3 regions of the Streptomyces sp. NPDC001858 genome follow, and region 3 is predicted to be linked to each of the others. Evidence: riboswitches for the same ligand, from Rfam matches in the RefSeq annotation. Region 3 holds a riboswitch; each other region holds the start of a gene.
What was found. A riboswitch is a leader RNA that binds a small molecule or an ion and turns the genes downstream of it on or off. The one in region 3 is predicted to bind cyclic di-AMP.
Positions count from the first base shown of each region.

Region 1 (9,433 bases), on a different contig from region 3:
GCCGTCCGGGCCAGGCGTGCGTCCGGTCGTCGTGGCCGCCGGGCGCGCCCCCCGAGGCACCCTCCACGCCCCCCGAGGCACGTTCCACGCCTCCCGACACACCCTCCACGCCCCCGGACGCACCTTTCACGCCTCCCGACACACCCTCCACGCCCCCGGACGCACCTTCCACGCCTCCCGGCGCACCCTCCACCCGCTCCGACCCGCCCCCCGCCTCCCGGCTTGCCGTCAGTGTGCGGGCGTGTGCCAGGCCGCGGGGCAGCCGGGCCAGGAAGGCGGGCAGCAGGCCGGGGCGGTTGACGAGGATCGCCGTGAGGTAGGCGGTGAGGCCGGCGCCGTACCCGTACGCCTGGGTCTCCAGGTCCCGCCAGGTCTCCCGGTGGTGGTGCCAGACCAGGGCCTGCGGCGTGTAGTGCAGCCGGTGGCCCGCGGCCAGGACGCGGACGAACCCGTAGAGGTCGTCGCCGCCACGCGCGCGCGTGCCGGCGCCCGTCGCCGGGTCGAAGCCACCGACCGCCCGCAGCACCTCCGTACGGAAGGCCATGCTGGCGCCGGAGCCGAAGCGGCCCGCGGTGAAGGGGAACAGCGGCTCGTCGGCGGGCGGGTCGTGCGGGTCGTAGGTGCGTGCCGTGAACCCCTTGGCGAAGCCGCCGTGGCTCTCCAGGAGGACCTGGGCGGGGGTGCGCAGCCGGGCCGGCAGGATCAGGCCGGTGGTGCAGCCGAGCCCGGGATCGGCGACGAAGGGCGCGGTGAGCTCGGTGAGCCAGCGCGGGTCCGCGACGACGTCGTCGTCCGTGAAGGCGATCACCTCGCCGTGCGCGGCCTCGACGCCCTTGTTGTGCGCGACGGCGAGACCGGGCACCGGCTCGGCCACGTACCGCACGCGCTCGGCGTACTTGTGTTCGATCAGCTCCCGGGTGGAGTCCGTGACGGGCGCGTTGTCGACGACGAGGATCTCGAAGTCGGGGTGGTCCTGGGCGAGGAGCGAGTCGAGCGCGTGGGCGAGCTTCTCGGTGCGTTCGCGCGTGGCGACGACGACGGTCGTGGACGGCACGAGCGTCGGCACCGACGTGGGTATCGGCACCGACGTGGGTATCGGCATCGGCCCCGGTACCGGCGCGGGCGGATCCGCGGGCCCCGGCACCGCCGCGGCCACTGCGCGAGCGGCGAGATCCATGAGCACGGCCTTCGGGTCGGCGCCCTCCGAGACGTGCCCGAGAAGCGTCCCGACCGGCCGTCCGCCCCTCCTGACCAGCACGAACACCTCGCCGTGCGTGAGGGGCGGGCTGCCCGGGCCGGGTTTGAGCACGCCCCCGTCGTCCAGTTCGAGCTCGGCGATCTGCACCGGCCGGATGTCGAGGAACTTCTCTATCTCCTGCCGCACGACCGCGTGCGGCACACCTCTTGCGCGGAACACGAGCCCCCCTGGTTCCATGATCGTCACGACCGGCGCAGCCGGCCCGCGCTCTTCAAGGTCCGTGCGGCCGTCGCGGCGAGCCTCGGCCGGTTGCGCACGAAGTGGTGCGCGCGGCGGGACGGTTCACGGCTGAGCCAGTAGAGCGCGGCGCCCACCCCCGGACGCGTCCACGCTCCCTCGAACACGGGTATCTCCCCGGTCTTCAGCGAGTCCTTGTACTCGGCCGCGCCGCGCCCCAGGTCGAGCAGGCCGATCCCCTCCGCGGCGGCCGACTCGGCCATCCGCAGATGCAGCACGAGACCGGGCGAGAACTTCGCGAACTCCGGGTCGTACGACGGGAACCAGCAGGCCAGGACCGTCGACGAACGCAGTCCGAAGTGCGCGGCCACGGGCCGCTCACCCGCGTAGAGGACGGACAGCGTGCCGGCGCACTCCGGCGCGCGCGTCTCGGCCAGCACGTCCACGAGCCGGGTGATCCACTCCTGGGCGAACCGGTCCCGGCGGCCGGTCCTGCGGTACTGCGCGGACTTCCACGCCATGAGCGTGCGCAGCGCGGCCGGGTCGCGTTCGTCGAACACGAACCGCAGCTCCCCGACCTGCCGGCCGAGCTTGCGCTCCTTGGCGAGGGTCGTCTTCAGGAACTTCGGCGACTGCGCGCGCAGTACGGACTCATAGGTCTCGTAACCCTTTTCGACGTCGATGACATAGGCGGCGTACTCCGCCGCCGCGTGCGGCAGGAACAGCCCCTGCTCCGCCTCCAGGTTGTCGAAGGCGAAGCTCGTCAGGGAGCACGCCCGCATCAGTTCGGCGGCGTTCAGTCCGAGGCCCGGGGCCAGCACCGCGCCCTGGGCGTCCGAGACGCCGTACGCGAGGGTCTGGCCCTGGCCGAGCCTGCCCCGCTCGTGGGGCAGGAAGCCGACCGGCTCGCGCCCCTCGTACACCACCGCCACACGTGCGCGTGGCCGCACCAGGCCCACGGCGTCGGTGAACTCCGGTTCCATGAAGGGGTTTCGCGGCAGCGTCGACGCGGCACGCAGCGCGCGCCACCGCTCCCTCTCCCCCTCGCCGAGGTCCTGCGGCCTCAGCACACGAATGCGCCCACTGCTCAACCTGACCCCCCGATCAAGTCCCCCCTGGACACCTGGACGGTACCGCTCCACCCGGGCGTCGCGGTAGGTAGCGTCCCATGTTGTTGCCAACCGGTGCAGAGGCCTTTAACCGTCCGCTACCTGGCAACGTGGCAGAAAGCCGTTTCTTTTAAAGGGGAGTTGGCAGAACACGACAGGACCTGGCCGTCGTTCGGTTTGCGTCGAACCCGAGGGGCGCGGGATCCGTATTCTCTGATCATGGCCGCACCCATCGCATCTCCCGCGCGCTCCGCGTACCCCGCGTACTCCCTGATCGCCACCGACCTGGACGGAACGCTGCTCCGCGGCGACGACACCTTCTCCGACCGGTCGCTCGACGCGCTCGCGCGGGTGGCGGCCGCCGGCGCACGCCACCTGGTGGTGACGGGACGGCCCGCGCCCCGGGTGCGGCCGCTGCTCGACCGCCTCCACAGCAGGGGGCTCGCGGTGTGCGGACAGGGCGCGCAGTTGTACGACGCCGGCGCGGACCGGCTGCTGTGGTCGGTCACCCTGGACCGGGAGCTGGCGGAGACCGCGCTCGGCAAGATCGAGGCGGAGGTCGGGCAGCTGTACGCGGCCGTCGACCAGGACGGCGTCGACGGACTGACGCTCATCGAGCCGGGCTACCGGATGCCGCACCCGACGCTGCCCGCCCTGCGCGTCGGCCGCCGCGACGACCTGTGGTGCGAGCCGATCAGCAAGGTGCTGCTGCGCCATCCCACCCTGTCCGACGACGAGTTGGCGGCGACGGCCCGCTCGGTGGTCGGCTCGCTCGCCACCGTCACGATGTCGGGGCCGGGCACGGTAGAGCTGCAGCCCTGCGGGATCACGAAGGCCACGGGCCTGGCCCTGGCCGCCGAACACCTCGGTCTGCGTCCCGAGGACACGGTCGCGTTCGGGGACATGCCCAACGACATCCCGATGTTCGACTGGGCCGCGCACGGTGTGGCCATGGCCAACGCCCACCCCGAGCTCCAGGCCGTGGCCGACGAGGTGACGACGTCGAACGAGGACGACGGCGTGGCCGTCGTCCTCGAACGAATGTTCCCGTAAGTCGGGGTGCCGCTATGCGACCGCAGGTGAACGGTGCTGTCAGTACGCGCCGAACACGTTGTCGATCGAGCCGTAGCGCGCGGCCGCGTAGTTGCAGGCGGCGGTGATGTTGGCGACCGGGTCGTAGGAGTTCCACGACGTGCCCGGGACGTGGTAGGCGCGGAAGGTCGGGTCGATGACCTGGAGCAGCCCCTTGGACGGGATGCCCGCGGCCGCGTTGGAGTCCCAGAGGTTGATGGCGTTGGGGTTGCCGGAGGACTCGCGGATGACGTTGCGGTAGATGCCGTTGTACGTGCCCGGGATGTCGTGCTGCGCCATGACGTGGAGCGAGGCGCGGATCCAGCCGTCGAGGTTGTTGGCGTAGCCGAGGCTGGAGGCGGTGGTGACGGTCGGCGTCGCCGCGGAGGCGGTGGTGGAGCCGATGATCGGGAGGGCGAGCACGGCCGCGCCGGTGGCGGCGACGGCGAGCGTGCGGGCGAGACGGGTACGGCGGGCGCGGCGCGGCTGAGCGGCAGCGGACATGACGAATTTCCTCTCCGGCGCCTGCGAGGTGAGCTGTCGGGTTCGGGCGGGAGTTGCCCGGCCGCGTCCTGACGGACGCGACTTCACCCCAAGCCGTACCGATGTGTCCAGAACATCCTGAAAATCCAAGACGTCCTGAATTGCGGTTCGGCGGCCTACCTGGTTCCCCCGCTCCTGCCGTGCGGTTCTCGATGGATGTAACGGGCGGCGGCAGGATTCGGCGTCCGCCCGACAGGCCGGGAACGTATGCGAGAGCACATGTCCGAAACAAGTAGCGAATTCATAGATCACCCCTATTGACCTTGATCTGTGGCCTATGGGGCGCTTGATCCTTTGTGGGTGCAAAGCCTCAACTTGCTTGAGGGGTGCGGGGAACGGCGCATGGCGCGCGGGGGTCGCCCCGGCGTCGGGTCGGCGTCGAGAGTGAGCCAACTCACCGGCAATCACAAGACTGGCGAATCGGGCATTAATCCCAAGTCATAGTTAAAGGAGCAGCAAAGGGGCGGGCTTGAAATCCGCCGCACTTTGCTCCTTTGTGTTCCTGTCTGTCCATTTTGTCGCTCACGAACTCCAGCGGTCCGGCGACACAAGTGGCGCGGGAGCGGGTGTGGGGGTGGGCGCGCGAGGGTGGGTGCGGGGGTGCGGGCCGGGCGCGGCGGGCGCGGCGGGCGCGGCGGGCGTGGCGGGAAACGGTCGTGGGGCGCCCCTGGATCACCCGACGGACATGAATCACTACTACCTGGTAACTCGATAGGTGTTCGTTCATATGGGCTGATCAGAAACATAACGGGCCGGATCCGGCGTCGGCCGGCCCGGCGGGACGCCTCTCCGGCGGGCCCATTCGAGCCTGCGGGACGTGGGGGCTATCGGTGATCGAAACGTGACCGGATACGCTGACTTGAGTGATGGCAGCGACCTATCGACAAACCGCGTAATCGCCAGTAGACACCACCAGACAGGAGACCCCTCGTGACCGTCGTCGGGCCGTTCGGGCTGAGCGTGCGGGACCAGGCTCTGGAAGCCGATGTCCAGGCCGGATTGGCGGCTGTCGAGGAAGGCTTGCTCGAGGCCACCAAGAGTGAGGTCCCGTTCATCACGGAGGCCGCCCAGCACCTCGTACGGGCGGGCGGGAAGCGGTTCCGGCCGCTGCTCGTGGTGCTCGCCTCGCAGTTCGGGGACCCGTACGCGCCGGGGATCGTGCCGTCGGCCGTGGTCGTCGAGCTCACCCATCTGGCCACGCTGTACCACGACGACGTGATGGACGAGGCCGAGGTGCGGCGCGGGGTGTCCAGCGCGAACGCCCGCTGGGGGAACTCCGTCGCCGTCCTCACGGGTGACTTCCTCTTCGCGCGCGCCTCCCACATCCTGGCCGACCTCGGGCCGGAGGCCGTCCGGGTGCAGGCGGAGGCGTTCGAGCGGCTGGTCACCGGACAGATCCTGGAGACGGCCGGGCCCACGGACGGGCGCGACCCGGTCGAGCACTACCTCGACGTGCTCGGCGGCAAGACGGGCTCGCTGGTCGCGGTCGCCTGCCGCTTCGGGGCGATGATGTCGGGCGCCGACGAGACGGTCGTCGACGTGCTGACGCAGTACGGCGAGCGGCTGGGCGTCGCCTTCCAGCTGGCGGACGACGTCCTGGACATCGCCTCCGACTCGCACGAGTCGGGAAAGACGCCCGGGACGGACCTTCGCGAGGGCGTTCCCACGCTGCCGGTGCTGCGGCTGCGGGAGCGGGCGGCGCGGTTGTCGCTGCCCGAGGACATCGCGCTGTGCGAGCTGCTGGACTCCGACCTGAGCGACGACGCCCGGCTCGCCGAGGCCCTGGAGGCGCTCCGGGCCCACCCGGCGCTGGAGCAGGCCCGCCGGGACACGGTGCGCTACGCGAAGGACGCGCGGGCCGCGCTGGCGCCGCTGCGGGAGTGCGACTCGAAGGCGGCGCTGATGGAACTCTGCGACGCCGTGGTCCACCGAGCCGGCTGACCCCCACCCTTCCCGGTTGCCGACCCCGCCCTCCCCCCGGCCAACCCTGCCCTCCACCCTGCCGACCCCTACGGGGCAGGCGTGGTCTCGGCGGGGTTGTGTCATACCGGAGGTGTACGTGGAGTTGAGTCCTCGGGTTGACGCTTCCGGCGCGTGGATTTGGTCAGATGGGAACCACGGAAATCACCACTCCTCACCGATTCGGGTGAGAATGGCGGCTCGGGGTGGGGAACTTCAGCGCGAGATGACCAGCCGCCGCCGACGACGGAGGTAAGGCACACATGGCACCGAAGGCATCCGACGACACCACGACCGGCAGGGACGCGACGGGTGGGGACGCGACCGCTGGGGACGCCGACGAGCTGCGCCTCGGCCGGCGCAAGGCAGTGCGGTACGTCGTCCCGGTCACCGTGATCGGTGTCGCGGCGGCGACGATCGGACTGGTCCCGGCGCTCGCCGACTCCGGCGACCCCGACCTGCCGAAGATCACCGCACAACAGCTCCTCGACAAGATCGCCGCCTCGGACGTACAGCAGCTGTCCGGGACGGTGAAGATCAGCACGGATCTCGGGCTGCCCGACCTCGGCGGGCTGGAGAGCGGTCTTCTCTCCGGCCTCGCGGAGCAGGGCGGTGACGGATCGTCCGCCGATCCGTCCGCCAAGCTCACCGAGCTCGCCTCCGGCACGCACACCCTGCGCGTCGCCGCCGACGGCCCGGACAAGCAGAAGGTCTCGCTGCTGGAGAACGCCGCCGAATACAGCCTCATCCACAACGGCAAGGACGTGTGGGGGTACGACAGCGGCTCCAACGAGGTCTACCACGCCAACGTCGACGAGAGCTCCGGCGAGGCCGAGACCCCCGTTCCCACCACGCCCAAGGACCTCACCGAGGACGCCCTGAAGGCGGTCGACGACACGACGTCCGTCACGGTCGACGGCACCGTCCACGTCGCCGGCCGCGACGCGTACAAGCTGCTGGTCAAGCCGAAGCAGTCCGGTTCCACGGTCGGCGCCGTCAGCGTGGCCGTGGACGCGAAGACGGGCCTGCCGCTGAAGTTCACGCTGACCCCGGCGAGCGGCGGCGCGGCCGTCGTGGACGCGGGCTTCACCCAGATCAGCTTCGCCAAGCCCGCCGCTTACACCTTCGACTTCACCGTCCCCAAGGGCGCGAAGGTCACCGAGGCCGACGAGGCCGGCGGCTGGGACGAAGGCGGCGCGGCGGAGCCGGCCCCCGGGCACTCCGGCAAGCCCGACGACCTCGGCAAGCACCTCGGGGACGACCCCGGGAAGGACCTTGGGAAGGACCTTGGGGACGACCTCGGTTCGGATCTCGAGTCGGATCTCGGCGGCGCCGACGGTCCCACCGTCATCGGCGAGGGCTGGACCTCCATCACCACCTTCGACACCGGCGGCGAGGGCGTGCCCTCGGGCTCCGAGGCCGGCGGCGACTTCGGCGGCTTCCTCGACTCCTTCGGCGACAAGGTGACCGGCAAGTTCGGTTCCGGAACCGTCTACTCCACCCGCCTGATCAACGCCCTGATGACGGACGACGGAAAGGTCTACGTCGGCGCGGTCACCAAGGACGCCCTGGTGAACGCGGCGAACGCGGCGAAGTAGAAGGGCGTGAAGGAGTCCGTGGACAGCGACGGCGACGGCGTGAGCGTGGGTGTGGGTGACGCCGTCATCCACACCCGCGCCCTCACCAAGCGCTACCGCGGCGGCCAGCTCGCGGTGGACGGCCTCGACCTGACCGTCCCCGCCGGCAGCGTCTTCGGCTTCCTCGGTCCCAACGGCTCCGGCAAGACCACCACCATCCGCATGCTGATGGGCCTCATCGAGCCCACGGCCGGCTCGGCCCGCGTCCTGGGGCAACCCATGCCGCGGGCCGCGCGCACGGTGCTGCCGCACGTCGGGGCCCTCATCGAGGGCCCCGCCCTGTACGGCTTCCTCTCCGGCCGCGACAACCTGCTCCGCTACGACGCCGCCGACCCGACCGCCGACCCGCGCACCCGGCGGGCGCGCGTCACGGCGACGCTGGAGCGGGTCGGGCTGACGGCCGCCGCCGGCAAGAAGGCGAAGGCGTACTCGCTCGGCATGAAACAGCGTCTGGGCCTCGCCGCCGCCCTCCTCCAGCCCCGCCGACTGCTCGTCCTCGACGAGCCGACCAACGGCCTCGATCCCCAGGGGATGCGCGAAATCCGCTCGCTGATCCGGGAGCTGGCCGCGGAAGGCACGACCGTCTTCCTCTCCTCCCACCTGCTCGACGAGATCGAGCAGGTGTGCACCCACGCGGCGGTGATGGCGCAGGGCCGGCTGATCGTCCAGGGACCGGTGGCGGACCTCGCGGCGGGGACACGCGGCCGGCTGGTCGTGACGACCCCGGACCCCGCGGACGCGGCCCGGGTGCTGAAGGAGCAGGGCGTGAGCGACGTCGTCGTCGGCGAGGATCTCGTGAGCGCGGAGGCTCCGCCGCCGGACCGCGATCTCGCCGACCTGAACACCGCGTTGGTGACGGCGGGCGTCCGCGTCCGCGGCTTCGCCGTGGAACGGGCCTCCCTGGAGGACGCGTTCGTGGCACTCACGGGGGAGGGCTTCGATGTCGCAGGCTGAAACGGCTGAAACGGCTGAAACGGCGCCCCAGACCCAGAGCCAGTCCCAGACGCGGACCTGGACCTGGACCTGGACCTTCGGAATCCTCCGCAACGAACTGCTGACCACCTTCAGACGCTGGCGCACGCTCGCGCTGCTGGGCGTGCTGGCGGCGGTGCCGATCCTGATCGGGATCGCGGTGAAGATCGAGACGAGCGACGGCTCGTCCGCCGGGCCCGGTGGCGGCGGCGGAGGAGGCGGGGGCGGCGGGGGACCGGCGTTCATCTCACAGGTCACCAACAACGGCCTGTTCCTGGTCTTCACCGCGCTGGCCGTGACGCTGCCGTTCTTCCTGCCGATGGCGATCGGCGTCGTCGCGGGCGACTCCATCGCCGGAGAGGCGAACGCGGGGACGCTCCGCTACCTCCTCGTCGCCCCCGCCGGCCGCACCCGCCTCCTGCTGGCCAAGTACACGACCGTCATGACCTTCTGTCTGGCGGCCACACTCGTGGTCGCGCTGTCGGCCCTGACGGTCGGCGCGTTGCTCTTCCCGCTGGGCGATCTGACGACGATCTCCGGCACCCGGATCGGCTTCGCCGACGGACTCCTCCGGGCGCTGCTGATCGCCCTGGTCGTCGCCGCGTCCCTGATGGGCGTGGCGGCGCTCGGCCTCTTCGTCTCCACGCTCACGACCAGCGGCATCGCGGCGATGGCCACGACGGTGGGTCTGCTGATCACGGTCCAGA
Region 1 is NZ_JBSFEV010000001.1:143,444-152,876, forward strand. Features, by position in the region: gene ACWCPF_RS00705 (glycosyltransferase) at 1-1,435, opposite strand, end outside; gene ACWCPF_RS00710 (GNAT family N-acetyltransferase) at 1,441-2,505, opposite strand; gene ACWCPF_RS00715 (HAD family hydrolase) at 2,764-3,597, shown strand; gene ACWCPF_RS00720 (transglycosylase SLT domain-containing protein) at 3,637-4,119, opposite strand; cyclic di-AMP (ydaO/yuaA leader) riboswitch at 4,123-4,336, opposite strand; gene ACWCPF_RS00725 (polyprenyl synthetase family protein) at 5,089-6,099, shown strand; gene ACWCPF_RS00730 (LolA family protein) at 6,381-7,715, shown strand; gene ACWCPF_RS00735 (ABC transporter ATP-binding protein) at 7,722-8,708, shown strand; gene ACWCPF_RS00740 (ABC transporter permease) at 8,695-9,433, shown strand, end outside.
Region 1: another riboswitch for cyclic di-AMP. It lies ahead of ACWCPF_RS00720 (transglycosylase SLT domain-containing protein); the one in region 3 lies ahead of ACWCPF_RS13475 (M23 family metallopeptidase).

Region 2 (9,433 bases), on a different contig from region 3:
AGGCCAGGGAGAGGCAGTCCTCGCCCTTCAGGAACCGCTGACAGCGCACACCGCCGGTGGCGCGCCCCTTGCGCGGGTACTGGTCGAAGGGGGTGAGCTTGGCGGTCGTCTGGACGGAGTCGTCCAGCGTTCCGCGCGAGCCCGCGATCGTGAACACCACCGCGTCCACCGCGGGGTCCACGGCCGTGAACGAGATCACCTTCGCGCCCTCGATCAGCTTGATGCCCGCCATACCGCCCGCCGGACGGCCCTGCGGGCGCACCTGCGCGGCCTGGAAGCGCAGCAGTTGGGCGTCGTCGGTGATGAAGACCAGGTCCTCCTCACCGGTGCGCAGCTCGACGGCGCCGACGATCCGGTCGCCGTCCTTGAGGGCGATGACCTCCAGCTCGTCCTTGTTGGTCGGGTAGTCGGGCACGACCCGCTTGACCACACCCTGTTCCGTGCCCAGCGCCAGACCCGGGGACGATTCGTCCAGCGTGGTCAGACAGACCACCGTCTCGTCGCCCTCCAGGGAGACGAACTCCGCCAGCGGGGCGCCGCCCGAGAGGTTCGGCGCCGTCGCCGTGTCCGGGAGCTGCGGCAGGTCGACGACGTTGATCCGCAGCAGCCGGCCCGAGGACGTGACCGCGCCGATCTCCCCGCGCGCGGTGGCCGGCACGGCCGAGACGATCACATCGTGCTTGGTGCGCCTGCCGTCCCCGTCCTCCGAGTCCTCCGCGAAGGGCTCGCCGTTGGCCGTGCGGGCCAGCAGGCCCGTGGAGGACAGCAGGACGCGGCACGGGTCGTCCGCGACCTGGAGGGGCACTGCGGTGGCCGTGGCGCCCGAGGACTCCAGCAGGACCGTACGGCGCTCGGTGCCGAACTTCTTCGCCACCACGGCGAGTTCCGCCGAGACCAGCTTGCGCAGCTCCGCGTCCGAGTCCAGGATCCGGGTCAGCTCCGCGATCTCCGCGTTGAGCCGCTCCTTCTCCGCCTCCAGCTCGATGCGGTCGAACTTGGTGAGCCGGCGCAGCGGGGTGTCCAGGATGTACTGCGTCTGGACCTCCGACAGCGAGAAGCGCTCCATCAGGCGCTCCTTGGCCTGCGTGCTGTTCTCGCTGGAGCGGATCAGCCGGATGACCTCGTCGATGTCGACGAGCGCCGTCAGCAGGCCCTCCACCAGGTGCAGCCGGTCACGGCGCTTGGTACGCCGGAACTCGCTGCGGCGGCGCACCACGTTGAAGCGGTGGTCGAGATAGACCTCCAGAAGCTCCTTGAGACCCAGCGTGAGCGGCTGGCCGTCGACCAGCGCCACGTTGTTGATGCCGAAGGACTCCTCCATGGGCGTCAGCTTGTACAGCTGCTCCAGGACCGCCTCCGGCACGAAGCCGTTCTTGATCTCGATGACCAGGCGCAGGCCGTGCGCGCGGTCGGTGAGGTCCTTGACGTCGGCGATGCCCTGGATCTTCTTCGAGCCGACCAGGTCCTTGATCTTGGCGATGACCTTCTCGGGACCGACGGTGAACGGCAGTTCGGTGATGACCAGACCCTTGCGGCGGGCCGTCACCGTCTCCACCGCGACCGTGGCTCGGATCTTGAAGGTGCCGCGGCCGTTCTCGTAGGCGTCCCGGATGCCGGAGAGGCCGACGATCCGGCCGCCGGTCGGCAGGTCGGGTCCCGGGACGAACTTCATCAGGGCGTCCAGATCCGCGCCGGGGTAGCGGATCAGGTGCCGGGCGGCCGCGACGACCTCGCCCAGGTTGTGCGGCGGCATGTTCGTGGCCATGCCGACCGCGATCCCTGACGCGCCGTTGACCAGCAGGTTCGGGAAGGCGGCGGGCAGTGCCACCGGCTCCTGCTCCTGGCCGTCGTAGTTCGGCGTGAAGTCGACCGTGTCCTCGTCGATCGACTCCGTCATCAGGCTCGTCGCCTGGGCCTGGCGGCACTCGGTGTACCGCATGGCGGCCGGCGGGTCGTCGTTGCCCAGCGAACCGAAGTTGCCGTGGCCGTCGACCAGCGGCACACGCATGGAGAAGGGCTGGGCCATGCGCACCAGGGCGTCGTAGATCGACGCGTCGCCGTGCGGGTGCAGCTTGCCCATGACCTCGCCGATGACGCGGGCGCACTTCACATAGCCGCGATCCGGGCGCAGGCCCATCTCGTTCATCTGGTAGACGATGCGGCGATGCACCGGCTTCAGGCCGTCACGGGCGTCCGGCAGGGCGCGGGAATAGATGACCGAGTACGCGTACTCGAGGAAGGAGCCCTGCATCTCGTCGACGACGTCGATGTCGAGGATCCGCTCCTCGTACGAGTCGTCGGGCGGCGGGGTCTTCGTGCTGCGGCGGGCCATCGCTGCCGGCTCCTTGCTGGGGCGTGACGGGATCTGACGCGGACCATTGTGGACCGTGGCAGTGACAGCGCGGGCGTGGACCCGGCGTCGGCGGTCCGGCCCCGCACGCGGAGGCACCTCCTCCACGGCTGCCCGCAGGCTACGCGATCTCGCTCTCGGCGTATGTCGCCCGGGAACTTCGCGGACCGTCCGCACGCTTGCATACAGTGGCAGGACCGGCAGGAAAACCGCGGTTTCGACGACCGCGTCCGCGATCGGAAGGGACGTACATGCCCATGGGTCACACCGCCACAGCCCAGGCAGGCTCCGGGGGCCTGACAGCGACCGAGCACCGCCTGGCCAACGGCCTGCGCGTGGTGCTCTCGGAGGACCACCTGACCCCCGTCGCGGCGGTGTGCCTCTGGTACGACGTGGGCTCGCGCCACGAAGTCAAGGGGCGTACCGGCCTTGCTCACCTTTTCGAGCACCTGATGTTCCAGGGCTCCGGCCAGGTCAAGGGCAACGGCCACTTCGAACTGGTCCAGGGCGCGGGCGGCTCGCTCAACGGCACCACCAGCTTCGAGCGCACCAACTACTTCGAGACCATGCCCACCCACCAGCTGGAGCTCGCCCTCTGGCTGGAGGCCGACCGCATGGGCTCCCTGCTCACCGCCCTCGACGACGAGTCGATGGAGAACCAGCGCGACGTCGTCAAGAACGAGCGCCGCCAGCGCTACGACAACGTCCCCTACGGCACCGCGTTCGAGAAGCTGACCGCTCTCGCCTACCCGGACGGCCACCCCTACCACCACACGCCGATCGGCTCGATGGCCGACCTGGACGCGGCGACCCTGGAGGACGCGCGAGCGTTCTTCCGCACGTACTACGCGCCCAACAACGCGGTCCTGTCCGTGGTCGGCGACATCGACCCGGCGCAGACCCTCGCCTGGGTCGAGAAGTACTTCGGCTCCATCCCCGGCCACGACGGCAAGCCCGCTCCGCGCGACGGCGCGCTGCCCGAGGTCATCGGCGAGCAGCTGCGCGAGATCGTCGAGGAGGAGGTGCCGGCCCGCGCCCTGATGGCCGCCTACCGGCTGCCCGAGGACGGCACGCGTGCGTGCGACGCCGTCGACCTGGCGCTCACCGTCCTCGGCGGCGGCGAGTCCTCCCGGCTCTACAACCGCCTGGTGCGCCGTGACCGGACGGCCGTGGCGGCCGGGTTCGGCCTGCTGCGGCTCGCCGGGGCCCCCTCCCTGGGCTGGCTGGACGTGAAGACGTCCGGGGACGTCGAGGTGCCCGTCATCGAGGCCGCGATCGACGAGGAGCTCGCCCGGTTCGCCGCGGAGGGCCCCACGGCCGAGGAGATGGAGCGCGCCCAGGCCCAGTTGGAGCGCGAGTGGCTCGACCGGCTCGGCACGGTCGCCGGCCGCGCGGACGAACTGTGCCGGTACGCCGTCCTGTTCGGCGACCCGCAGCTCGCCCTGACCGCCGTCCAGCGGGTGCTGGACGTCACGCCCGAGGAGGTGCAGGAGATCGCCAAGGCCCGTCTGCGCCCCGACAACCGCGCGGTGCTCGTCTACGAGCCGACCGCCGCCGAAGCCCCCGCCGACCAGGACGAGAACGAGGAGGCGGCCCGGTGACCGAGCTCGCCACGATGGACTTCCACCCCCAGCCCCGGGCCGGCGAGGCCAAGCCGTGGGCTTTCCCGGCGCCCGAGCGGGCCGCGCTGGCCAATGGGCTGACGGTCCTGCACTGCCACCGCCCCGGCCAGCAGGTCGTCGCCGTCGAGATCCTCCTCGACGCGCCGCTGGACGCCGAACCGGCGGACCTGGACGGCGTCGCCACGATCATGGCGCGCGCGTTCTCCGAGGGCACCGACAAGCACTCCGCCGAGGAGTTCGCCGCCGAACTGGAGCGCTGCGGGGCCACGCTGGACGCGCACGCCGACCACCCCGGCGTCCGGCTCAGCCTCGAAGTGCCGGCCTCGCGCCTGCCCAAGGGCCTCGGCCTCCTCGCCGACGCCCTGAGGGCGCCCGCGTTCGCCGACAGCGAGGTCGAGCGCCTCGTCCGCAACCGGCTGGACGAGATCCCGCACGAGCTGGCCAACCCCTCCCGGCGGGCCGCCAAGGAGCTCTCCAAGGAGCTGTTCCCCGCCACCGCGCGCATGTCCCGCCCGCGCCAGGGCACGGCGGAGACGGTCGAGAAGATCGACTCCGCGGCGGTGCGCGCCTTCTACGAGAAGCACGTCCGCCCCGCCACGGCCACCGCCGTGGTCGTCGGCGACCTCACCGGCATCGACCTGGACGCGCTGCTGAGCGACACCCTGGGCGCCTGGACGGGCTCCTCGGCCCAGCCGCGGCCGGTGCCTCCGGTGACCGCCGACGACACCGGCCGGGTCGTCATCGTGGACCGTCCCGGTGCCGTCCAGACGCAGCTGCTGCTCGGCCGTATCGGCGCCGACCGGCACGACCGCGTGTGGCCCGCTCAGGTGCTCGGCACGTACTGCCTCGGCGGCACCCTCACCTCCCGCCTGGACCGCGTCCTGCGCGAGGAGAAGGGCTACACCTACGGCGTCCGCGCCTTCGGGCAGGTCCTGCGGTCCGCCCCGGACGGCTCCGGCGCCGCGATGCTCGCCATCAGCGGCTCCGTGGACACCCCGAACACCGGTCCCGCCCTCGAGGACCTCTGGAAGGTGCTGCGCACCCTCGCCGCCGAGGGGCTGACCGACGCCGAGCGTGACGTCGCCGTGCAGAACCTGGTCGGGGTGGCCCCGCTGAAGTTCGAGACCGCGGCGGCCGTCGCGGGCACGCTGGCCGACCAGGTCGAGCAGCACCTGCCCGACGACTTCCAGGCGACGCTGTACCAGCAGCTCGCCGCGACGGGCACCGTGGAGGCCACCGCGGCGGCCGTGAACGCCTTCCCGGTGGACCGGTTGGTGACCGTCCTCGTGGGCGACGCGGCCCAGATCAAGGCGCCGGTCGAGGCCCTCGGCATCGGCGAGGTGAAGGTCGTGTCCGCGGAGTAGGCGGAGTAGTCCGCTGAGGAGGCCGCGAAGCGGTTCGCAGAGCGGACCGGCAACGGCACGCGCGTGTAGGGGCCCTGGTCGACGCAAGCGTCACCAGGGCCGCTAGATGTCCGAATTGGGGCGGAGGTTGCCTGTCTGCCCTGTGGGATGCGCTACAAAAACCGGGATTCGTTTGAGGATTGAAACCGGCCCCGCTTAGCTTCGTGCGGACTGTTCGTCAGGCAGTGCGCCGCAGCCGCGGCACCGGACAGTCATCGCCGAGTCCCCTACGGCGCGAGCCAGGGGAGCCGGGGACCCACGTGTGTGAAGTCCCTGGGGTGAATCGGGCGCCCGCGCGAGTCGCGAGGGGGTCCGTAGGAGACCTTCCTGCTCCGAACCCGTCAGCTAACCCGGTAGGCGAGAGGGAAGGAAAGGACACCCCTGACTTGGCGATCACCTACGCCACCGGGAAGCACCGTCGGCCCAGCCGGATGCAGCGGACCACCGTTCGCGCGGCGGGCGTCGCGGCGCTCACCACCACCGGTGTCATGGCCACCGTCGCCGCCACGCCGGCCCTCGCCGCCGAGCCCACGCCCGAGCAGACCGGGCTGATCCCCGTGGTCACGGTCGGCGAGTCCGTCGCCGAGCAGCTCGACGACCAGGTCGCCGTGCAGAAGCACGCCGCGTTCGAGAAGGCCTCCCGCGAGGCCGCCGCCAAGAAGGCCGTGGAGGAGCGCGAGGCACGCGTGCGTGCCGCCCGCGAGGCCGAGCGCAAGCGCCTGAACACCTTCGTGCTGCCGATCACCAGCTCCTACGTGTCCACCGGCTACCACGCCAGCAGCTCCCTGTGGTCCTCCGGCAGCCACACCGGCGTCGACTTCCACGCGGCCAGCGGCACCACCGTGCACGCGGTCGGCCTGGGTACCGTGGTCGAGGCCGGCTGGGGCGGGTCGTACGGCTACCAGGTCGTGATCAAGATGATCGACGGGACGTACACCCAGTACGGTCACCTGTCGTCCATCGAGGTGTCGGTGGGCCAGCAGGTCACCCCGGGCCAGCGGATCGCCCTGTCCGGCGCGACCGGCAACGTCACCGGCGCGCATCTGCACTTCGAGGCCCGCACCACCGCCGAGTACGGCTCGGACATCGACCCGGTCTCCTACCTCCGCCAGCACGGCGTGAACATCTGACGACGTACGGCGACAGATCGTTCGGCCCCGGCCCTCCCGGCCGGGGCTTTCGTCGTTTTCGAGATCCCGCTGTCCAAAAAATATCCACGGATTCCAGTCCGCCATCGGAAATTCCCGCTGATTGCAATAGAGTCACGGAACACACGTCAATCGTCGACGTTTCACGGGGATTAAGGCGGAGGTCCGTCATGCGTATTCCGGCGCACTCGGTGTGCACGGCCGTCCGGGACGACATCGTCGCGGGTGTCTACGAGCGCGGCAGCCGCCTCACGGAGGAACTCCTCGCTCGCCGCTACGGCGTTTCCCGTGTGCCCGTCCGGGAGGCGCTGCGCACGCTGGAGGCGGAAGGCTTCGTGGTCACGCGCCGCCACGCGGGCGCGTGCGTCGCCGAGCCGACCGAGCAGGAGGCCGCGGACCTGCTGGAGATGCGCATGCTGCTGGAGCCGCTCGGCGCCTCCCGGGCCGCCCAGCGGCGCACCGAGGCCCATCTGAAGGTGCTGCGCGGTCTCGTCCGGCTGGGCCAGGAGCGGGCCAGGAGGGGCAACAGCGAGGATCTGCGCTCCCTGGGGGGCTGGTTCCACGAGACGCTCGCCCAGGCCTCCGGAAGCCAGGCCCTGACCTCGATGCTCACCCAGCTGCGCCACAAGATCGCCTGGATGTACGTGGTGGACGCCCCGGCCGACCCGGTGGAGTCCTGGGGGGAGCACGGCGCGATCGTGGACGCGGTGGCGCGCGGCGACGGGGAGCGCGCGCGTGCGGTCACGGCGCTGCACACCGAGCGGGCGACGGCCGCGCACCGGCTGCGCTTTTCCGGCGGCGCCGAGCGCGTCGACCGTGTGAGGACTTCGCAACCTCCCGTAAACATGACGGGTCTGCGGCATTAACACGAGGGCCGTATACAAAGAGGAGTGAATTCGTGGGGCGCTATTTCTGCTGCCCATGAGCGGGAAATTCAAAGGGCTCGCCCGACAATTCGGACGAGCCCTTCGGTGTTGCGTGACGACGTATTTACTGCAGCGCGCCGTCAGCGTTTTCAGACAGTCTCGGGGAGCTCCTCGAGACCTTCGGCGACCAGCTTCGCGAGCCGGTCGAGGGCAGCGTCCGCGCCCTCGGCCTCGGACGCGAGGACGATCTCCTCGCCGCCCTTGGCGCCCAGGCCGAGGACGGCCAGCATGGAGGCCGCGTTGACGGGGTTGCCGTCGGCCTTGGCGATCGTCACGGGGATGCCTGCGGCCGTGGCGGCCCGGACGAAGATGGAAGCGGGGCGGGCGTGAAGGCCCTCGGCCCAGCCGACGTTGACGCGGCGCTCAGCCATGTGATGCTGCCCTTCAGTGTCTCAGGTTGTCTAGACCAGTGTTCCACACGTGAAGCGTGGGAGGGCGGGACCGTGCGGTCCCGTCCCGACGTGGTCGTCGGATCGCGGCCTCGATCCGACGTGCGTCCTCCACAGACTGCCTCGCGCCGTTGTCGTACGCGAGCCGTACTCTGGGCCCCATGCAGAGCGCGTCGGACCGGCACGAGTACCCCGCCCACTGGGAGGCCGACGTGGTGCTGCGCGACGGCGGCACCGCACGCATCCGCCCCATCACCGTTGATGACGCCGAGCGCCTGGTCAGCTTCTACGAGCAGGTCTCGGACGAGTCGAAGTACTACCGCTTCTTCGCGCCCTACCCGCGCCTGTCCGCAAAGGACGTCCACCGCTTCACGCACCACGACTTTGTGGACCGGGTGGGACTCGCGGCCACCATCGGCGGCGAGTTCATCGCAACCGTACGCTATGACCGGATTGGCGCCGACGGCATGGCCGCCTCCGCGCCCGCCGACGAGGCCGAGGTCGCCTTCCTCGTCCAGGACGCGCATCAGGGGCGCGGTGTCGCCTCCGCGCTCCTCGAACACATCGCCGCCGTGGCGCGCGAGCGGGACATCCGCCGCTTCGCCGCCGAGGTGCTCCCCGCCAACACCAAGATGATCAAGGTGTTCACGGACGCCGGCTACACCCAGCAGCGCCACTTCGAGGACGGCGTCGTCCGTCTGGAGTTCGACCTCGAACCCACCGAGCGCTCCGTCGCCGTGCAGCGCGCGCGGGAGCAGCGCGCCGAGGCCCACTCCGTGGGACGGCTGCTGGCGCCCGGCTCCGTGGCTGTCGTCGGCGCCGGCCGCACCCCGGGCGGCGTGGGCCGGAGTGTCCTCGGCAACCTCCGGGAGGCCGGCTTCACCGGCCGCCTGTACGCCGTGAACAAGGCCTTCCCCGCGGACCTGAAGGAACTCGACTCGGCGCCCGCCCACCGCTCGGTGCGCGACATAGCGGAACCCGTCGACCTCGCGGTGCTCGCCGTCCCGGCCGAGCAGGTGCCCGAGGCCGTCGCCGAGTGCGGCGAGCACGGCGTGCAGGGGCTCGTCGTCCTGTCCGCCGGTTACGCGGAGAGCGGTCCCGAAGGGCGCGAGCGCCAGCGCGAACTCGTCCGGCACGCGCGCGCGTACGGGATGCGGATCATCGGCCCCAACGCGTTCGGGGTGATCAACACCTCCCCCCAGGTGCGGCTCAACGCCTCGCTCGCCCCGGAGATGCCGAGGCCCGGCCGGATCGGGCTGTTCGCCCAGTCCGGGGCCATCGGCATCGCCCTGCTCTCCCGGCTCCACCGGCGCGGCGGCGGCGTCACCGGAGTCACCGGCGTGTCGACCTTCGTCTCCTCCGGCAACCGCGCGGACGTCTCCGGCAACGACGTCCTGCAGTACTGGTACGACGATCCCGACACCGACGTCGCGCTGATGTACCTGGAGTCCATCGGCAACCCGCGCAAGTTCACCCGCCTCGCCCGGCGTACGGCGGCGGCCAAGCCGCTGGTGGTCGTCCAGGGCGCCGGTTCCGGCCCCCAGGGGCACACCGTGCGGGCGACGCGGCTGCCCCACGCGACGGTGTCGGCGCTG
Region 2 is NZ_JBSFEV010000023.1:118,343-127,775, forward strand. Features, by position in the region: gene ACWCPF_RS28400 (DNA gyrase/topoisomerase IV subunit A) at 1-2,332, opposite strand, end outside; gene ACWCPF_RS28405 (M16 family metallopeptidase) at 2,602-3,951, shown strand; gene ACWCPF_RS28410 (M16 family metallopeptidase) at 3,948-5,336, shown strand; cyclic di-AMP (ydaO/yuaA leader) riboswitch at 5,582-5,750, shown strand; gene ACWCPF_RS28415 (M23 family metallopeptidase) at 5,762-6,505, shown strand; gene ACWCPF_RS28420 (GntR family transcriptional regulator) at 6,694-7,389, shown strand; gene ACWCPF_RS28425 (HPr family phosphocarrier protein) at 7,539-7,820, opposite strand; gene ACWCPF_RS28430 (bifunctional acetate--CoA ligase family protein/GNAT family N-acetyltransferase) at 8,000-9,433, shown strand, end outside.
Region 2: another riboswitch for cyclic di-AMP. It lies ahead of ACWCPF_RS28415 (M23 family metallopeptidase); the one in region 3 lies ahead of ACWCPF_RS13475 (M23 family metallopeptidase).

Region 3 (9,433 bases):
AGATCGTGTGCAGGCCGAGGCCGGAGAGGAACGCGGCGTCGTCGTCGGTCGCGTGCGCGAGATGCCCGCTGCGGAACAGGACGCCGTGCCGTACGCGCCGGCCGTCGACGGTCGGCAGACCGCCCACGTCCCGGAAGTTGCGCACGCCGGCCAGCTCGGGCTCGGTCGACGGGATCTGCTGCGTCACGGGTGCCCCTTCCTGTCGGTCTCCGTCGGCGCGGCTCGGGTGGCCGACGGGACACCTCCTAGGACGATACGACATGGATTCCCCGGGCAACGGGTTGTCCACAGGCCGGCCGACCGGACGTCCGCCCAGGTGAAGCCTTGTCCCGTGGACCCGGCGGACGCTCCGCGGACTCCCGGCCGGCTCCCGGCGGAGTGGGCGGACTCTCGGCGGCCGAGAGTTGCCCGGGGGGCCGACGGCAATCGATGATGTTGGTGCTTGATCGCACCTGTTCGAATTAGTGGGGGTTTGATGCCCGAGATCGCCGACAATGGCCGTACCTGGCTCCTTTCGGGGCCGACGAGCAGCTACGCCCTCCATCTCACCGAGGCCGACGAGCTGATCCATCTGCACTGGGGTCCGGGCATCGCGCTCGCGGACGCCGAGGCGCTCGCCCAGCTGCCGCCGCCGCAGCGCGGGGCGTCCTTCGAGTCCCCGCTCGACGGCCGCGAGGAGTACCCGGTCGAGGGCGGCCCCCGCTTCGTGCGGCCCGCCCTGTCCGTGCGCACCGACGAGCGGCGCGGCACCGAGTGGACCTTCGAGGCCCACGAGAGCGACGGCGACGAGCTCAGGCTGCGCTTCCGGGACGCCGGGCTCACCGTCACCCTGCACTACCGGATGCGCGGCGACGTCGTCGAACGCTGGACGACCCTGCGCAACGACGGCGAGCCGCCGCTGGAGCTGCTGCGCGCCGACTCCGCCGTCTGGACCCTGCCCGAGCGCGACGACTGGCGGCTCTCGCAGCTGCACGGCCGCTGGGCCGCCGAGTCGCGGCTCACCCGCTCCCCCCTCACCTACGGTGAGAAGGTCATCGGCAGCCGCCGCGGCCACACCGGCCACCAGCATCTGCCCTGGGTCGCGCTGGACACCGACGCGACCGAGGAGCGCGGCGAGGTCTACGGCTGTGCCCTCGGCTGGTCGGGCTCCTGGCGGATCGCCGTCGCGCAACTCCCCGACGCGCGCGTGCAGATCACCGGCGGCGCCGGCTACGACGACTCGGGCCTGCTGCGGCTGGCGACCGGCGAGTCCTTCACCACCCCCGTCTTCGCCGGCCTGTGGAGCGACGCCGGCTTCGGCGGCGCGAGCCGCGCCTGGCACGCCTACCAGCGCGCGTACGTGATCCCGGACGCCGAGCAGGACCGGCCGGTGCTGTTCAACTCCTGGGAGGCCACCTACTTCGACATCTCCGAGGAGCAGCAGGCGACCCTGGCCCGGCGCGCCGCGGCGATCGGGGTCGAGCTGTTCGTCGTCGACGACGGCTGGTTCGGGGCGCGCACCGGCGACCACGCCGGGCTCGGCGACTGGCGGCCCAACCCCGACCGCTTCCCGAACGGCCTGAAGCCCCTCGCGGACCAGGTGCACGCCCTCGGCATGCAGTTCGGCATCTGGGTCGAGCCCGAGATGGTCAACCCCGACAGCGAGCTGTACCGGGCCCACCCCGACTGGGTGCAGTTCCAACCGGGACGAAAGCGGACGGAGTTCCGCAATCAGCTTGTGCTCAACCTCGCGCGCGAGGACGTTCAGGAGTACCTCTGGGAGCAGCTCCACGGGCTGCTCTCCAGCGCCCCCGTCGACTACGTCAAGTGGGACTTCAACCGCTGCTTCACCGACGCCGGCTGGCCGGACGACCCCTACCCGCAGCGCCTCTGGGTCGACCATGTGCGCGCCCTGTACGGCCTCCTGGACCGACTGCGGGCCGCCCACCCGGGCGTCGCCTTCGAGTCCTGCTCGGGCGGCGGCGGACGCATCGACCTCGGGATCATGAGCCGTACCGACCAGGTGTGGACCTCCGACAACACCGACCCGCTCGACCGGCTCGACATCCAGCACGGCTTCAGCCAGCTCCACCCCGCCCGGGTCATGGCCGCATGGGTCACCGACAGCCCCAACGCCCAGCTCAACGGCCGGGTCAGCTCGCTGCGCTTCCGGTTCGTCAGCGCCATGGCCGGGGTGCTCGGCGTCGGCGGCGACCTCTCGCAGTGGAGCGAGGAGGAGATCGAGGAGGCGCGGGAGTGGGTGGACCTCTACAAGGAGATCCGCCCGCTCGTGCAGCACGGCGACCTCTACCGACTGCGTCCCCCGGCGGGCGGGCTGAGCGCCGTCCAGTATGTGCGCGGAGACGAGAGCGTCGTCCTCGCCTGGCTCCAGGCCCAGCGGTACGGGGAGCCCGTGCCGGCGCTCCGGCTGCGCGGACTCGACCCGACACAGTCGTATGAATGCCGTGAAACGGGCGAAGTTCACCGGGGTGCGGTGCTGCTGCACCACGGGCTGCGCACCGGGCTCAAGGGTGACCTTGATGCGACGGTTATCCGACTCCGTCGCATCTGAGCTTTCTGTCCGAAATGGATCCTTAATTCCAACTCGCTCTGGAATAAAGGATCCTGGAGGGCTGTCACGTGAGCAGCGTCATATCCGTGACCGTGCGTCGTACGTCATGTTCACGTAATTCATGCGCTTTTCAAGGGCATTCGATGAATGGCGGGTGTTTGGATTCACGGAGTGTGACCGGGAATTCTCACAGCGGATCAAGAGAAATGCATTGACCGCGCAACCTCTGTTTGTCCCCGTGCGTCTCGGTCGCTTACGTTCCACACCAATCCGGACGGATGCCTAATCCTGCCGCCGCCCGGAGTCCGCACACCCACCCGTCCACGGCAGGAGCGGGGGACCCACAGGCACAACCGCCTGTTCCGGTCCCGGAACAGGCTTGGGGTAAAGCCGCGCCTCGGCGCGGCCGGGCATCTCCAGCTCGCACCCGACAGCTCACCTCGCAGGCGCCGGAGAGGAATTCGCCATGCCCGCGAAGGGTAAGCACCGCCGTTCGAAGACCCAGCGTTTCACTCGTTCGATAGCCGTCGCCGGAACCGGCGGGGCAGCGCTCGCCCTTCCGCTCATGGGCGCCGCCGGCGCACACGCGGCCCCCGCCCAGTCCGTTTCGCAGTCCGTTTCGCAGTCCGCGTCCCAGTCGGTCGCGCAGACGGTTTCGGAAAACGTCGTGCAGGCCGCTCCGGTGTCGCAGAAGACCGCCGCCGCGAAGACCTACACCGTGCGGCCCGGGGACTACCTCTCGAAGATCGCCGACGAGCAGGACGTCAGCGGCGGCTGGAAGAAGCTGTACCAGGACAACCGCGCGGCCGTCGGCGAGGACCCCTCGCTGATCCACCCCGGACTGAAGCTGTCGATCGGCAAGCAGGCCGCGACCGGCGCCGCCGAGTCGTCCGGCTCGTCCTCCACGGCCTCCTCCTCCGGGAGTTCGGCGTCGAAGTCCCCGAAGTCCTCCAAGTCCTCCGAGTCGGCGAAGTCCTCCGACTCCAAGGCCTCCACCTCGTCCTCGGCGTCTTCCTCGAAGACGGCCACTCAGGCCGCCGAGAGCAACACCGGCTCGGCCAGTGGTTACGCGCTCCCCGTCGCCGGCGCCTCCGTCGGCACCGCGTACCACGTGGCCGGCAGCATGTGGTCCAGCGGCTACCACACCGGCGTCGACTTCGTCGTGCCGACCGGCACCTCCCTCAAGGCCGTGGGCGCGGGCACCGTCGTCTCCGCGGGCTGGGGCGGCGCGTACGGCAACCAGGTCGTCATCAAGCTCGCCGACGGCTACTACGCCCAGTACGCCCACCTGTCCCAGCTGTCGGTCTCGGCCGGCCAGACCGTGACCGCGGGCCAGCAGGTCGGCCTCTCCGGCGCGACCGGCAATGTGACCGGCCCGCACCTGCACTTCGAGATCCGCACCACGCCGGACTACGGCTCGGACGTGGACCCGATCGCCTACCTCCGCTCGCACGGAGTCTCCGTCTAGGACCTCCGCGGACGACTCGGCGCCTGACACGCCACCGCCTGACACGTCACCGCCTGACACGCAGCCGAAGGCCGGATCCCGATCCCCGGGTCCGGCCTTCGGTGTGTCCGCGTCCGTTTTCTTGATCGTTTCATTGCCGCCGTGTGGCATGTCTGTGGCAGCGGCATGGCATCCCCTTTCGCCCTCTCGACAGCCGGGTCAGAGTGGGGACACAGTGATCTCCGTCAGCGAGCAAGCGCTTTCTACCGCTCTTCGGAGGTCCCGTGCCCGGCGTCGTCCACCGATGCACCGCCGTCGTCAGGTGCGCCGCGACGGCGGCGGTCGTGACGCTCCTGACGACGGCGGTGGCCGCTCCGCCCGCCTCCGCCTCCTCGCCCGCCTCCGCGTCTGCCTCCGCCGTCGGTGACGCGAGCGTCGTTCGACCCGACGACCGGCGGATCGTCTACGAGGGCCACTGGGGGCGTTCCGCCGAGGCCGCCGTCACCGTCAACTCCGGTTCGCGGCTGCGGTTCCGGTTCGTCGGGAGCACCGTCCACGCCCTGTTCGACGTCTCGTCGGTCACCGTGCCCGCGCAGGTCTACGTGTCCGTCGACGGCGGACCCGGCCGGCAGTACGCCGTCGACCGCGGCGACCTCGCGATCACGGCGACCGGGCGGGGACCGCACACGGCCGAGCTGTCCGTGAAGGACGTCTTCTCCCGGGTGAACCGGTGGACCCCGCCGCTGGAGTCGGGCGTCGTGCTGACCGGCATCCGGGGCCGACTGCTGGCTCAACATGCGCCGAAGGCACCGGAGTTGGTCTTCTACGGCGACTCCGTCACCCAGGGCGTGCTGGCGCTCTGCGCGGTCAACACCTCCGACTGCGCCGACGGGACGGCCGCCTACCCCACCCTGGTCGCCGACGCCCTGCACGCCTCGCTCACCCAGGTCGGTTTCGGCCGCCAGGGCGTGCTCCGGACCGGCAACGGGGGAGTGCCGGCCGCCGGCGACGCGTACGGCTGGAACCACGCGGGCTCCCCGGCCCGGCCGGACCGCGACGCCGACGTGATCGTCGTCAACCAGGGCACCAACGACACCGCGTTCGGCTCGGCCGAGTTCCGCACCGCCTACCGCGCGTACCTCGAACGGCTGCGGGCGGCCGCGCCGCACGCCCGCATTCTCGCCCTGCGTCCCTTCGGCGGGGCGCACGCCGCCGACATCGCCGACGTCGTCGCCGAACTCGCCGACCCGCACACGGAGTTCGTGGACACCGCCGGCTGGCTCTCGGCGGCGGACGGCGACTTCCAGGACACCGTCCACCCGAACGTCCAGGGCCACCGCAAGGCGGCCGACCGCCTGATCCCCCTCATCGCAAAGCTCGCAGAACTCGGAACGCCCGAAAAGCTCGCAACGCCCGAGAAGCTCGTGAAGGAGCACCAGTGATCGCCACCCGCCGTCGAAGAACCGTCGCCGTCTCGGCCGTCTCCGCCGCCCTGCTGGCCGGGCTCTGCTCCGCGCCCGCCGGGCACGCCGCCGCCGACGCCCCGCGCCGGATCGTGGAGAACCTCGACCGCGGTCTGGTCGCCGTGCCGTCCGGGCAGGGGACGTTCCTCAGCTGGCGGCTCCTCGGCACCGAGCACGCGAGGCACGGCGACGCGATCGCCTTTGACCTGCAGGCCCTGCGGTCCTGCACCATCACCCACCCCGAAGGAGCAGACCGACGTGACGACCACGCGTAGAGCATTCGGAGCCCTCGCCGCCGGCGCCGCCCTGGCCGCCCTCGCGCCCGCCGCCACCGCGAGCGCCGCCGCACCCCGCCGCCATCGCCGTCTCCTGGCGCACGACGACTTCCGCCACGGGCTGCGGCAGTGGGCCGTGGAACTGGAGAAGGGCGGGACCGTCACCGCCTCCCGCGGCACCCTGGAGGTCGACGTGCCCGCCGGGGCGACGATCTGGTTCAAGCGGCCGTTCGCCGGGCCGTACGTCATCGAGTACGTCGCCACGCCCGTCTCCGCGGGCGGGGTCAACGACCGGGTCTCCGACCTCAACAACTTCTGGAACGCCGTCGACGTCCGCTCCCCGCAGGACCTCTTCGCCACCCCGCGCGGCGGCGCCCTCGCCGAGTACGACTATCTGAAGACGTACTACGTCGGCTACGGCGCCAACACCAACACCACGACCCGGCTGCGCCGCTATGTCGGCGAGGCGGGGGTGCGTCCGCTGATCTACGACTACACCGAGCCGCTGCTCGTGGCGAACGAGCCGAACCGCGTCCGTATCGTCTCCGACGGTTCGACGGTCCGCTGGTGGAACAACGGGCGGCTGGTGTTCGACTACACCGACCCCGAGCCGTACCCGAGCGGGCACTTCGCCTTCCGTACCACCTGGAGTCACTTCCGGATCAAGGACTTCCGGGCCTGGTCCCTTATTCCCTGACTTGCAAATTCTTTAAGAGTGTCTTATCTCACCGTTCGTCAATCCTTTCCTACGATCGCGTAGGTCACATTCGAGGGTGAATGATGAACCGCTGTGGCAGACGATTCGAAGAATGACAACAGATCAGTGATCGGGTCGTACGTGGCGGTGGGGGACAGCTTCACCGAGGGCGTCGGCGACCCCGGCCCCGACGGGGCGTTCGTCGGCTGGGCCGACCGGTTCGCGGTACTCCTCGCGGACCGGCAGCCCGAAGGCGACTTCAAGTACACCAACCTCGCGGTCCGCGGAAAGCTGCTCGACCAGATCATGGAGGACCAACTCCCCAGGGCGGTGGAACTCGCCCCGGACCTGGTCTCCTTCTGCGCGGGCGGCAACGACATCATCCGTCCGGGCACCGACCCGGACGAGGTCGCCGAGCGTTTCGAGCGCGCGATCTCGGCCCTGACCGCCGTGGCCGGCGCGGTCCTGGTGACCACCGGCTTCGACACCCGAGGCGTCCCCGTGCTCAAGCATCTGCGCGGCAAGATCGCCACCTACAACGGACATGTGCGCGCCGTCGCCGACCGGTACGGCTGCCCGGTGCTCGACCTGTGGTCCCTGAAGTCCGTGCAGGACCGCAGGGCCTGGGACGGCGACCGGCTCCATCTCTCCCCGGAGGGCCACACGCGCGTGGCGCTGCGCGCCGGGCAGGTCCTCGACCTGGAGGTACCGGCCGACCCGGAGCAGCCCTGGCCGCCGCTCCCGCCGCGCGGCACCCTCGACGTGCGGCGCGACGACGTCCACTGGGCGCGCGAGTACCTGGTGCCGTGGATCGGGCGCCGGCTGCGCGGGGAGTCGTCCGGCGACCATGTGACCGCCAAGGGCACGCTGTCCCCGGAGGACATCAGGACGCGGCTCGCCGCGCTGGCGTGAGGGGGGTGGGGTGGTGAGGTGGTGGTGTGCGGCGGGAGTTTTTCGCCCCTGCCTCCGCCCCCGCCGCACCGCCCCTACCCGTCCCGTCCCTGGAGGCCGCGCGGGGCTGCATCGCTCAGCCCGAGTTCTGCCGTCAGCGTTTCTTCCACCCACTCGTGTGCCCTGGCCCGGGACACCGTGCCGCCGTACGACGTCAGTTGTACGGCGAGGCCGTCCAGGAGCGCTGTGAGGCGCAGGGCCGTGGCGGGCGGGTCGGGGCAGGTGAACTCGCCCGCGGCCACGCCCTCCGCGATCACCTCGGCGAGCGCCGCCTTCCACTCCTGGTCGAGATCCCGGGCGACCTCCCGCAGCGCGGGCTCGCGCAGCGACACCGCCCAGCCCTCGATCCACAGCCGCCAGCCCTTGGCCTGGCCCGTGGGCGCGTACCAGCGCACGGCCGACCGCAGTCGGCGCAGCGCCGTGGTGCGGCGGCCGAGCAGCTTGCGCAGGTGCGCCAGGTCGTCCTTTGCCGCGTAGGCGAACGCGTCGGCGACCAGCTTCTCCTTAGTCGAGAAGTGGTAGAGCACCAGCGCGTTGCTCACGCCGAGGGCCGCGGCGACGTCGGCGATCCTGACCGCCGCCACGCCCCGCGCCTCGATCTGCTGGATGGCCGACCGCAGCAGCTCCTCGCGCCGCTCGGCCACGCTCAACCGGACCCTCGCCACGCCGTCACCCTACACAGCCGCCCCGACCTGCGCGGATGACCTCGGCGACGCCCTTATCGCAGGCTGCCGAACCGCTCGGTGATCACCGGGAGCCGCTCCGCCGCGAGCGCGTGCGCGGCGGCCCGGGGCGTGGTGCCGTCGGCCTGCGCGCGGGTCAGCACCAGTTCCATCAGGGTGCGCATCGAGCGGCGCGTGTACGCGAACGCCTCGTCCGGGTCCGCGCCGATGTCGCCGAAGAGCGTCCACCACCACCAGGCGTTCGTCCCGGAGTTGACGACGACGTCCGGCAGCACGATCGCCCCGCGCGCGTGCAGCAGTTCCTCCGCCTCGGGCAGGACGGGCATGTTGGCCGCCTCGGCGATCCACCGGGCGCCGATCCGCTCCGCCTCCTCGGCCCCGATCGCGTACGACACGGCGGCCGGTACGAGGACCTCCGCCTGCGTCGTCAGCCAGGCCTCGCCCGGCAGTTCGCGGTCGCCGGGGCGCAGCGCCGCGCGGTCCACCGTGCCGTGGCCGTCCCGCGCGGCCAGCAGCGCCTCCACGTCCAGGCCGGCCGGGTTGGCGATCGTGCCCTTGACGTCGGCGACGGCCACGACCGTCAGCCCCGCGCGCGTGAGGAAGCGCGCCGTGGCCCCGCCCATGGTGCCCAGCCCCTGCAGGGCGACCCGCGTCCCCGCGTACGCGACCCCGGCCCGGTCCAGGGCCGTCAGCACCGACTCGGCGACCCCGCAGCCGCCGACCAGCTCGTCCAGTCCGATGCCGTCGACCTCGACGGCGAAGGCGGCCGCCAGTCGCGCGCGGGCCGCGCTCTCGTCGTCGAGCAGCGGGTGGACCGCCTGCACGGACGACACCAGCCCCACCTCGGCGACCGCCCGGTCCACCAGGTCCTGGGTCAGGCCCAGGTCCTCGCCGGTGGTCCAGCAGCTCTCCACATAGGGCCGCACCGCCCGCAGGTACCGCACCAGCAGCCCGTACGCCGCCGGGTCCCGGGGATCGCAGTCGATGCCGCCCTTGGCCCCGCCCAGCGGCACATAGCGGGCCTCGGGGTCGTAGTGCAGCGCCTCCTTGAGGCTCATCCCGCGCGCGAGGCCGGTCACCTCCTCCAGGGTGCAGCCCGCCCGCATCCGCAGACCGCCGCTGCACACCCCGCGCACCAGCCGGTCGACGACGAGGAACCCCTGGCGGCCCGTGACGTCGTCCGTCCAGGTGAGGGACAACAAGGGGGCGGTGGCCATACGGGCTCCTCGACATCGTCGGCAGGGATCGTTACTGAACAGTGGGTCAGTATCGGAAGGCGGGGCGAGGGCTGTCAACGGGATGTCGGAGGGGGCGACCATAATGGAATGCCTCAGCGACTCCACCTGGAGGTACCGTGTCCGGTTTC
Region 3 is NZ_JBSFEV010000007.1:326,346-335,778, forward strand. Features, by position in the region: gene ACWCPF_RS13465 (tyrosine-protein phosphatase) at 1-187, opposite strand, end outside; gene ACWCPF_RS13470 (alpha-galactosidase) at 476-2,551, shown strand; cyclic di-AMP (ydaO/yuaA leader) riboswitch at 2,856-3,013, shown strand; gene ACWCPF_RS13475 (M23 family metallopeptidase) at 3,018-4,019, shown strand; gene ACWCPF_RS13480 (GDSL-type esterase/lipase family protein) at 4,343-5,440, shown strand; gene ACWCPF_RS13485 (rhamnogalacturonan endolyase family protein) at 5,437-5,736, shown strand; gene ACWCPF_RS13490 (DUF6250 domain-containing protein) at 5,720-6,433, shown strand; gene ACWCPF_RS13495 (SGNH/GDSL hydrolase family protein) at 6,560-7,345, shown strand; gene ACWCPF_RS13500 (TetR/AcrR family transcriptional regulator) at 7,420-8,049, opposite strand; gene ACWCPF_RS13505 (Glu/Leu/Phe/Val dehydrogenase dimerization domain-containing protein) at 8,103-9,284, opposite strand; gene ACWCPF_RS13510 (MBL fold metallo-hydrolase) at 9,422-9,433, shown strand, end outside.